DNA from 2 places in the Pseudoalteromonas sp. Angola-30 genome. Region 2 is predicted to be linked to the other one. Evidence: riboswitches for the same ligand, from Rfam matches in the RefSeq annotation. Region 2 holds a riboswitch; the other holds the start of a gene.
The links. A riboswitch is a leader RNA that binds a small molecule or an ion and turns the genes downstream of it on or off. The one in region 2 is predicted to bind lysine.
Positions count from the first base shown of each region.

Region 1: it holds a riboswitch for lysine, as region 2 does, so the genes downstream of both, dapA (4-hydroxy-tetrahydrodipicolinate synthase) here and lysC (lysine-sensitive aspartokinase 3) in region 2, are expected to answer to the same signal.

Region 1 is NZ_JAQREI010000009.1:66,801-72,294, forward strand. Features, by position in the region: gene PSH54_RS12635 (succinylglutamate desuccinylase/aspartoacylase family protein) at 1-382, opposite strand, end outside; gene PSH54_RS12640 (PLP-dependent decarboxylase) at 388-1,593, opposite strand; gene PSH54_RS12645 (2,3,4,5-tetrahydropyridine-2,6-dicarboxylate N-succinyltransferase) at 1,593-2,333, opposite strand; gene dapA (4-hydroxy-tetrahydrodipicolinate synthase) at 2,349-3,233, opposite strand; lysine riboswitch at 3,362-3,558, opposite strand; gene PSH54_RS12655 (DNA-3-methyladenine glycosylase I) at 3,753-4,457, shown strand; gene PSH54_RS12660 (protein adenylyltransferase SelO) at 4,460-5,494, shown strand, end outside.
Region 2 is NZ_JAQREI010000007.1:199,672-205,165, reverse strand. Features, by position in the region: gene PSH54_RS11525 (sodium-dependent transporter) at 1-326, opposite strand, end outside; gene PSH54_RS11520 (4'-phosphopantetheinyl transferase family protein) at 465-1,208, shown strand; gene lysC (lysine-sensitive aspartokinase 3) at 1,227-2,612, opposite strand; lysine riboswitch at 2,689-2,861, opposite strand; gene PSH54_RS11510 (hypothetical protein) at 3,152-4,423, shown strand; gene PSH54_RS11505 (condensin complex protein MksE) at 4,427-4,975, shown strand; gene PSH54_RS11500 (ATPase) at 4,972-5,494, shown strand, end outside.

The DNA.
Region 1 (5,494 bases), on a different contig from region 2:
CTGCATCGTCGTACTGGCTATGCTCGTGTGCAAACTGGGTGACTAAATCACTATTGTAGTGATACATACGGTTCCAGTTAGTGCCAGTAATAGGGTCGAATCGGCCAAGGGTAAATTCCCCTGATTTTTGATTACAACCAATAGGGTTAGCATAAGGTACTAAGGTAATGTCGCCTTTTAAATTGAGCTGTTTTAACTGCTCTAGCAGCTGAAAAATAACCGCGTTACCTTGTACCTCGGCGCCATGCATATTGGCTTGAATATACACGCTTGGCCCGCTGCCATCGCCTTTTAAGCGATACACCGGAATAGTGAGGGGTAAGCCGTTTGCTACTTCCCCTACTACAATATTTTCTTGGCTAATGGGTGTTGTTATGCTCATGTTTATTACCTTAAGTAGTGATTGGCATCTTCTGCTTGGCGCACACACGTGAGCTCGCCATTTTGTAACACGTATTCTGCAGCTAGTTCATGGCATAAAAAATAGGGCATGCTTTCGGTAAAACCATAGGCACCACATTGGCTAAACACCAGCCAGTCTTGCTCGTTTAAATCGCTTGGTAGGCTATGCTCGCCTAAGCAATCAAGGGCAGTACATAATGGGCCATATAAGCTCATTGCTTGTTCTGGCGCTGTTGATTCGCGTAGTAACGCTGCAGGAAAATCTTGGCTTGTAACAGCTGGGCGCAATAAGTGGTTAATACCACCGGTTAAAATAACTTGCTGTTGGTCGTAGTTTTGTTTGCACTCAACGACGGGGTTAGCGTAATGACCGCATTCGCCTACAGCGTAACGGCCAAGCTCCATCCAAAGCTCGTCTACACCCGCATCTTTTTTAATTTTTGCCAGCGCGGTGATTAATCCATCCCACTCAAGTGTTGCATCGTTTGGTGTGTAAGGAATACCTAAACCGCCGCCTAAGTCTAAAATTTTCAGGTTTATATTTAAGTTATTAGCCAAGGTGGTAAGCGGTGCAATCATTTGCGACCACAGCTCGCTTAGCTTTTGCGTGCTAAGCATGTTGCCCCACTGAAAAATATGCAGGCCATCAAAATTAAGTGCTGGGTAATCGCCAGTATTGAGCGCTTGCCATTCATCGCAACCAAGCCCAAACGGTGTAAGGCTGTCACCCCCTAATGGGTTTTTTTCACCTTCTGGCCAGCGTAATTGCACACGCAGTAATACTTGCAGCTGCGTATTTTGCAGCTGCGCTTGCTGGTTTAACCAACGTACTTGATTGAGGCTTTCGGCAACAAAAATACGCACGCCGCGCTCAATAAAGTGTTTAATTTGTTTAGGGCTCTTTGCAGGCCCTGTGTTGAGCACGCGCTGTGAACTAATACCTTGTGCAAGGACTTGTTCAAGCTCACCTTTACTTGCTACGTCAAAGTTAAATCCGGCGCTGTCTAGGCATTGAATAACCTTAGAAAGCGGATTGGCTTTTACCGCATACCAAAGCTTTACATCGGTTTGCGCAACTAAACGGGTAAGGTGTGCGTTTAGTTTGTCTAAGTCGTAAACAAAAAAAGGTGTATCAAGTTGCTGAGTAAGTGTATTCACGGCGGCCTTGATAGGCGTGCTCAAAAAGCTCATTATCGTAAAACCTCTTCTAGCAATAACGATGCATCGCTTTGCTCGTCGCGGTATTTAACAATGAGTGCACACGACATGCTTAAGCCTTGCTCACGAGCCCATTCGTTAGACGCAGGGCGAGAGCCTGGTATTACAATAGCGTACTCTGGAATTGGCTCGCCTTTATCTAGCTGACGCTCGTTAACACAGTCGTAAACCGGAATAGTTGCAGATAAACGCACACCTGGTGCAAGTACAGCGCCTTTTTTAACCACTACGCCTTCAACAATGACACAACCTGCGCCAATAAACGCATCGTCTTCAACCACGACTGGGCTTGCCCCAATTGGCTCAAGTACACCACCAAGTTGCACAGCTGCGCTTAAATGTACATTTTTACCAACTTGTGCACATGAACCCACTAATGCGTGGCTATCAACCATAGTGCCTTCGTCGATGTATGCGCCAATATTTACGTACGCTGGTGGCATAATAATAGTGCCTTTAGCTACGTAGGCACCGCGGCGAACACTGGTGCCACCTGGTACCATACGCACGCCATCGTCAGTGCTAAATTCTTGCGGTGCAAGGTTGTGCTTATCAACAAACCCGCCTGCAAACTCGGTGTTAGTGCCATTTTTAAAGGCTTCTAAAATGCCTTGTTTTACTTCTACGTTAGCTTCCCATTGGCCGCTTTCGTTTTGTGATGCTGCGCGTACTGCGCCCGATTCTAAATTATTTAGTAGTTCTAACCAGCTCATTATAAAAACCTGTGTTTAATGCCAAGATAAAATGGTGTCGTTTGCAGTGGTAATGCAATCGGTTTGCGTTAACTCAAGATGCGTTAAAGGTGGGCGCAACAGTGGGCTATTTAAACGCCCTTGCTGGTGCATTAGCACTTTAACGGGAATAGGGTTTGCTACAGCAAATAGGCTATTGATAGCGCGAGTCCACTGAGCAAATAAATTGGGGTGTTGACCGCTTAGGCTGCGCTTTACAAATTCGTGTGTTTGCAAAGGCCATGCATTGGCCGCAACCGAAACTAAGCCTTTTGCACCTGCTTGGGCAAAGTAGGGCATAAGTGCATCGTCGCCACTGTATAGCGCTAAATTAGGCGCGGCTTGTCGGTATGCTTCAAATTGGGTGATGTTGCCACTGGCTTCTTTTAAAGCCCACAGTTTTGGGTGCGCTTTTAAGTTTTCAATGGTTTCGATAGGAATGCTTACACCGCTGCGCCCAGGTACGTTGTACAACATACACGGATGCGCGCTTTCGTTTAATAAGCTTTCGTACCAATGTGTTTGACCTACAGCCCCTGGTTTTGCATAAAGAGGCGAGCCTAATAAGTAGCTGTGAATAGGTAATTGGTTACAGTAGCTAACCCATTCTTTTTGTTGGGCCAAATTACTACCACCAACAGCAACCATAAGCGGTACACTGGGTTTTAATTGGCACACGTGCTCAACAATGCCTTGCTGCTCTTTAAGCGTAAGGGCTAAGCCTTCACCTGTGCTACCGAGCAGTAAAATACCGTTGTGTGCCGCTTCTTGTTCGCTAACAAGTGTTGTGAGCGTGTCGTAGTCAACATTACCTTGTTGATCAAACGGCGTAACAAGCGCTGTCCACAGTGCGTAGTCGTCTAAATTGAAGTTGTGAATCATCTCTTACGAACCTATAAGGTGTTCGAGATATTAAGGAGGCTGTATGATGTGAGCCGCATTAACGTCGTTCGAACAGTATTCGAAGAGCGAATGGGCTTAAAATAATAGGGCGCACGGCCTTATTATTTAAGACCAGAAGCTCTCCACCAAACTAATAAGCTGCTCTAAAACAGCTATTGGTGACAGTCGCTAGGATTCAACCTAGTCGCCCGAAGTAATTGCTTCGCAAAAGCGTTTACCTCTCGGCGGTATTCCCCTCACATATGCTCACTGGAGTTTGCGCTCCTAACATACGCTACCTGAATAACGCACCTCTTCTAGCCCTTTGTATTTTGTTTAACCGCAAAAGGTTTAACAAAATACAATTTAAATAGGGTAATTGCGGCGATTAAAACATTTTAGCCGTCTAGGTGTCAAGTTGCAGGATACAGATTAGTTCATCGAAAATGTGGGTGGTTACGTATTAGCTGCTTTTCTCGTAAACTAACCCTATGAGCAGTGATGAGGTATTTAATAAGTATGGAAAAATTTAGCGATATTTATAAGCGAGCAGTAGAGCGAAAAGGTTCTGAAAAAATGCTTAAGTTATTACTCGCAAAACCCTTATCTAAAAAAGCATTAAGCGCATTAAGTGACGACGATTGGCTTGAAGAGTTTACCCGTAAAGTATTTCAAAGCGGGTTTTACTGGTCGGTAATAAACAGTAAATGGCCAGGTTTTAGAGAGGTTTTTTGGCAGTTTAGTGTTGATAAATTACTTATGATGCCGCCCGATATGCTAGAGCAAAAAGCAACTGATGAGCGCATTATTCGTAATTATAAAAAGGTAAAAACAATTCCTGAAAATGCCTACATGATCCACGAAATAGCTCAGGAACATGGCAGTTTTAGCAAGTTTGTAGCTAACTGGCCAAGCGATGACATTATTGGTTTATGGACATATTTAAAAAAACACGGCGCCCGTTTGGGTGGAAATACTGGCCCGTATGCCTTGAGAGCGCTTGGTAAAGATACTTTTTTACTTTCGCGAGATGTGGAAAGTTACCTAAGAGCGCACAAAATTATAGATGGCGGTCTGCAAACTAAAAAATCACTCACTGCCGCACAGGCGTTTTTTAACGAAATGCAAAAGCAAAGTGGTTTGAGCCTGCAAGAACTTAGCTTAATTGTGGCTTACAGCGTGGGCGACAATCGCGTAGGCATAAGCCAACAAACAGAGGATTAACCATGAAACTAGTGCCAAGATACACTGATATAGCAGATAACTTCGCTATAGAGGACAGTCCATCAAGCGTTGCTGCTGCGCAATTACTTTTGTGGAACGAAGCGTTAGCACAGCAGTTTAATATAGATGTTGAGCCTGCGCTGCGCGCCAGTACTTTTGCTGGTAACGAGCCACAACCGGTAAGTGCTATAGCGCTTGGCTATTCTGGGCATCAGTTTGGGCACTTTTCGCCGCGCTTGGGGGATGGGCGAGCGCACTTACTGGGTGCTATCAGCGATGATAAAAATCAGCTGTGGGATATTCAGTTAAAAGGCTCAGGCGCCACGCCTTTTTCAAGAGGAGGCGATGGGCGATGTGCACTAGGCCCCGCTATTCGCGAGTATATTATGAGCGAAGCTATGCATGGCTTAGGGATTAAAACCACGCGGTGTTTGGCTGTTGTCGGCACAGGCGAAGCTGTTTATCGTAATCCGCCGCAACCTGGCGCAATTGTTACCCGCTTAGCAAGTAGCCATATTCGCGTTGGCTCGTTTCAGTATTTAGCAACTCAAGGTGATGTAGAGGGATTAAAAAAATTAGCTGATGTAGCCATTGAACGCCATTACCCAAGTATTCAATCAACAGGGGCTCAGCGCTATTTAGACTTTTTAGCAGCCGTTATAAATAGTCAGCTAGCGCTGGTTATTAGCTGGATGCGAGTAGGCTTTATTCATGGCGTTATGAATACTGATAATACCTTGATAAGCGGCGAAACTATCGACTACGGCCCGTGTGCAATGATGAATACCTTTGATTTTGATACCGTGTTTAGCTCAATTGATAAGCAAGGTCGCTATGCCTATGGTAATCAGCCAAATATTGTAAGTTGGAACTGTGCGCGTTTAGCCGAGAGCCTAATACCGCTTATACATGAAGATGACGAACAAGCTGTAAGTTTAATGACGCCGCTAATTAATCAGTTTTCTACGTTATTTAACGAGCAATATAATCAAATGTGGGCACAAAAATTAGGCTTAGCAGGTTATAACGAAGACGAT
Region 2 (5,494 bases):
ATAGAATAAAAGCTAAGCATAACCACAGCGCCCGCAAGGCCAATATATCCTGCGGCAGCCCCTACTTTTTTGTTGGTATTTTGCCACGCATTACCCAATGCTTTTACTGGGTTTGCTTGCGCTTGGTGGCCTAAATAAAGTTCGGTATAAAGCGCAGGTAGCGCAAGTAAAAATATAACTACAAAGTAAACCAATAAAAATGCACCGCCACCATGGTTGGCCGCCTGCGTAGGAAAACCCCAAATATTACCTAAACCCACTGCTGCGCCTGCAGCGGCTAAAACAAAACCAAAACGGCTTTGAAATCCATCACGCACTTGTGCCATACATCTACAAATTCTGTTATTCTTTCATTATTGTGAATTAAACCATATTTAATGCCAACTGAGTAATAAAATTGCTTTTGGCATAAATAAGCGCTGTTAACCGCTCATAATTACAGCACTCACTTATTTTAAGCGCGTATGACTAACCACTTTTTTAAAAACACCCTAAGTATTGCTCCCTCTTTTTATAGCGATTTATCCCCTAGCAACAATACTATTTTAGTGTTTAATGCCAACACACTTAATGTAGAACACCTTGATTTAACCCAGTACCTAAGCCCATTTGAGCTAAGCGTTATAAATCGCCGTAAACGCATGCAAGCAAAGCAAGAATATGTAGCATCGCGCATATTACTAAAGCAACTTGCAAAGCATACTCAGCCCCAATACGCACACATACCGCTTAATAAAATGAGCACCCACTTTAATGAAGAATGCTCAAAACTGCAGCTCCATATAAACCACACCGTTATAAATACCTGTATTTCGCACTCGCATGGCTTAGTTGGCGTTGCACTTAATGTTACTAAGGCGGAGTTTGGCTTTGATATTGAAAAAATAAACTTAAAACGCCCATTCGAAAAGCTCGCTAAGCATTTTTATCATAAGGCTGAAATTGCCTTAATTACCGCGCCTTTGGCTATAAAAGAGCAAGCCCACCGCTTTTTTAGAATTTGGACCTTAAAAGAGGCACTCGCTAAAGCAACTAGCCGCCCAATAGCGCAATTGCTTAGCCCAAATGTATTTGATGAATTTTCTTTGTTAAACCTTACAGCATCGAGTAACACCATAACGGTTGCCAATGAGGAGTTTGATATAAGCGTGGCGCATAAAAAAAGCACCGACTGGCGGTGCTTTATACTTAATAACTTAGATACTTAATAACTTGGCTTTAAAAGCTTAAGCAGCGCTTTCTAATAAGCGGCTGTGTATTGCTTGTACCACGGTATCTGATTCGCTTTGCTCTACTAAAAAGCATAAGTTGTGCTTACTTGCACCATGACAAATTAATCGAATATTAAACTCTTTTAATACGTTCATTAAGTTCATTTCGTGCTGGCGTAGCTGTATTTCAGAGCCTATAAGTGCCACTAAGGTTAAGTTGTTTTCAACCGATACATGACAAAATTCGGCCAATTTATCTAAACACGCTTGCTCAAGCTCAGGTCGCGAGGCATTAGGCGCGTTATCGAGCGTAATGGCAACACTAATTTCTGAGGTAGTAACTAAATCTACCGATATATTAAATTCACTTAAAATAGTAAATACACGGGCCAAAAAGCCACTTGCTAATAACATTTCTGGGCTTTTAAGCGTTAGCAATATTTGGTTTTTACGCTGCGTAACGGCACGAATACCTGGCTGCTGCGATTTTTCACGCTCAATCCACGTTCCTCCGCGCTCTGGCTCGCGGCTAGAGCCTACAAATACATTAATATGGCTACGGCTTGCTGGTAAAATAGTCGCAGGGTGCAATACTTTTGCGCCAAATGTCGCCATTTCTGCGGCTTCATCAAAGCTTAAGCGGGCAATTGGCGTTGCCTTAGCGCATAAACGCGGGTCGGTGCTAAAAATACCCACTACATCGGTCCAAATGTGTACACTTTTAGCGTTAATAGCCTCTGCTAATAACGCCGCACTGTAGTCAGAGCCACCACGACCAAGCGTTGTGGTTTGGCCAAATTCATCACTACCAATAAACCCTTGTGTAACTATTACTTGCTCATCTAATAACGGAATTAACAGATCTTTAGTGGCTTGTGCAGTGGCCGCAACATCGGGCGTTGCTTTACCAAATTGGCTGTCGGTTTTAAGCACTTTGCGCACATCAAACCTATCTGCATTTAAGCCTTTTAAGCGCAGCACTTGAGCAAATAAATAAGACGATAAACGTTCGCCAAAGCTAAGCAGCTCATCGTGTTGTTGATCAGTGGTGAGTGTTTCAAGGGCTAACGTTTGAAACGCTTTTAACGTCTCGTTAAAACCTACGGCTAAATCGGCATCAAGTGACAGCTCATCTAAAATAGCCTGTTGAATAGCCAATACGCCATCTATATGTTCTTGGCGCTGCTCTTTACTAAGGTCGGGTTTGCACAGTGCAACTAAGTGGTTAGTTACGCCGGCACTGGCGCTCACAGCTACAATACGTACGCTTTTATCTGCAACAATAATTTCGCTACAGCGACTCATCGCTTCAAAGTTTGCAACACTGGTTCCGCCAAATTTGGCAACGATGTAATCTGATTTTGCGCCTGATACTGTTTGTGGCACTGATTGGGTAGTCATTTCGTCTCCTTTCGCGGTATCCAAACCGCTAAAAAACAAGAAGAACTTGGCAAAGGAATGCAAATAAGATGTGTCCGCTGCCAGAAGCTCTCCACCTAAGTTGGTGACAGTTTTGGGGATTCAGCCCCATAAACCGAAAAACACGGTTGACGTAACCTTGTTTTCCTCGGCGAGTACTTCCCTCTTTAATGGTTATGGGCGTTCGTCACCTACCATTAAATACCTAAGTATCGCACCTCTTCTGAATGTTGTATTAACCTGTGGCTAATAAAACAAAACCCCACTGTGTAGCGGGGCTTTGAAAGTTATCGTTTAGACGTCTAGCTGTCAAGGTGTTTTAGTTAATATAACGCGAATAATTTAGCCAAGGTTTACATTGCTGGCTACTTTTACAGCGCTTAATGTAACTCGCCTGTACGCCAGCTAAAAAAATGTGTAAATTAAGCCAGTTAATAACGAGTACTTTTTATTATAAAAATATAAAAACTACGCTCTGCTTTAAGCGTAGTTAACTCATTACTAGGATGTATCACCGCATTATGATCCCAGCTAAAAAGCTGCTTAATACCCTTAGCGAACATTGGGGTGTTTTAGAGCTATTATTTAAACGTTTTAAAATGGCCGACTTTAGCCTCAAAGACGTGCAAAACGCCATTAAGCAAAAACAGCCCACATGGACAAACGAGCGCATATACAAAGAAACAAATCGTTTGCTCAATCAAGATATACTTATTCCATTGGCTAAATCATCCCAGCTTGAAATAAACCGCGCCATTGCCGATTTTGCGACCTTTTTATTACAAGAAGAACACATAGGTTTAGCACAAGAAATTAGCGTTTTGGTTGATGATTTAGCACGCCTAGGAAACCGATTAGATAATGCCGGCGAAATAGAAGACTTTGACGATTTACGCCGCTATAGCCGCATTATGGATGATCGGGTACGTAAAATAATGAAGCTTTACGCGCACAACGAAAACGCTATTTTAAACATTGTTGAGCAAGCTAAATCTGATCACGCGGTGCAATCTTTGCAAAAGCGCTACAAAGCGGTAATAGAAGCCTTTGACGAATACATAGAGCCGATGCTTGAAATGGTCGATATTCGCGGTGACTTTCATGCCTGTTTTACACTTATTGAGCAGCAAATAAGTAAGCAAATAGAGCACATTGAACGCTCAGGCAAAGCCTACAACGACAAACGTATGCTTGAGCAATTGCGTACTCGGATACTCGAAATGCATTTAGTTGGCCGAGAAAGCTTACGCAAAAGTGCCGATATGCTTATGCCACTGCGCGAAGAGCTACGCCGTAATAACCTAATTACCCGCCAGGCAGCAAAAGTGCTTGGCCTTGTGCGTAAAAATGGCGTAGACAACATGCTAAGCGCGGTACAACCAAATTTTGTAAGCGATGCGCAGCGTTATTCGCTTGGCCAGCAGCGTCATATAGTTGCCTATATGGCAAGCTTGGTAGAATTTGAACACGAAGAATACCAGCTCCCAGAGCAACAAGACGTGCCGGCATTTGTTACGCCAAACATTCCTGATTACCACGATGTTAAAAAAAGCTTTGCAAAACGCTTTAATAAAAAGCGTAAAAAGCCCCAGCCATTGCTGCAATTTTTAGATGAAAGCTACCCAGAATTAGACGCCGACGAAATGCTATTTTTATATCAAAAACTAGTCAGCGACAGTGAAATTGACATTAGTCAAAGCGATGAAAAAACACGCGTAAAAATTGCCGGCCAGCATTTTTCGTTATACCCATTTAATTCTGCGCCTCAGCCAGATACACAGGCAGACGAGTAACACATGACACATATAAACTTAGACGAGCTTACGCACCTACAAGCCATTAATAAAAAATTAGGTGCGGGTTACCATATTTGCGAACAAGACAACGTAATGTGGCAAGAGCTTGACCAGCACATAGAATCTTATAGCGCCTTATTTAGCGCCCTTGGCCACGATTTAAAACACGACAGCCGCGGCTTTTACTACTTTGCCAGCGACGAAAGCACGCCAAACATGGGTAAAATATCCCGTGCTATTGCACTGACTATTTACATTTTAATTGAGCACTTTGCCAATACGGGTAAAGACCCAATGCGTGCCCTATTTGATGAAGTAAACGATTTAGAACTGATGCAAACCTTAGTGCAAATTAATAAACACTTGTTTGATCAGCTTGAGATATTTTCGGGCTCAGATTTACGAAAAGACGTATACCTGCGCATGGTACGTTTAGGCCTTGCCCGCGAAGTAGAAGGCGGCTTTATCCTACAAGCGCCTATTCACCGCTATATTGATGCACTTATGGAAGTAAACGAAGAAACCTACATTACAGAGGACGAGCAATGAAAAACTTATACGGACTAAGTAAACTCGCCCTACTTAATACCGCAGGTTATGCAAAGTGTGTTATTCCGCTTGATAAAAGCAGCTCTATTTGTGCACCAAACAATACCGGTAAAAGCTCGGTTATAAACGCCCTGCAATTTCCGCTAATAAATGATTTGCGCCTAACCGAATGGGACGGGCACGATTTAGATGAAACCCGTAAATTTTATTTTTCATCGGATCAGTCGTACATTTTGCTCGAAGCCAACCTCCCCCATGGCTCGGTGGTTATTGGTGTAGCAGGCCTTGGTAAAATAGCCGGTTACGCGCACCAGTACTTTTGTTATCAAGGCAAACTTGATTTAGCGCAGTACACGCAAGGTAATACCATTATTAAGTTTACCAAGCTGTTTAATCATTTAAAAACGCAAGGTTACAACCCTATAGAGCTTAAAGCACAAGAGCTAAACGCCCTGCTTACCGGCGGCGCAACCCCTTTTGACGGCGACATTAATTTAAAAATGATCCCGCTAAATAACG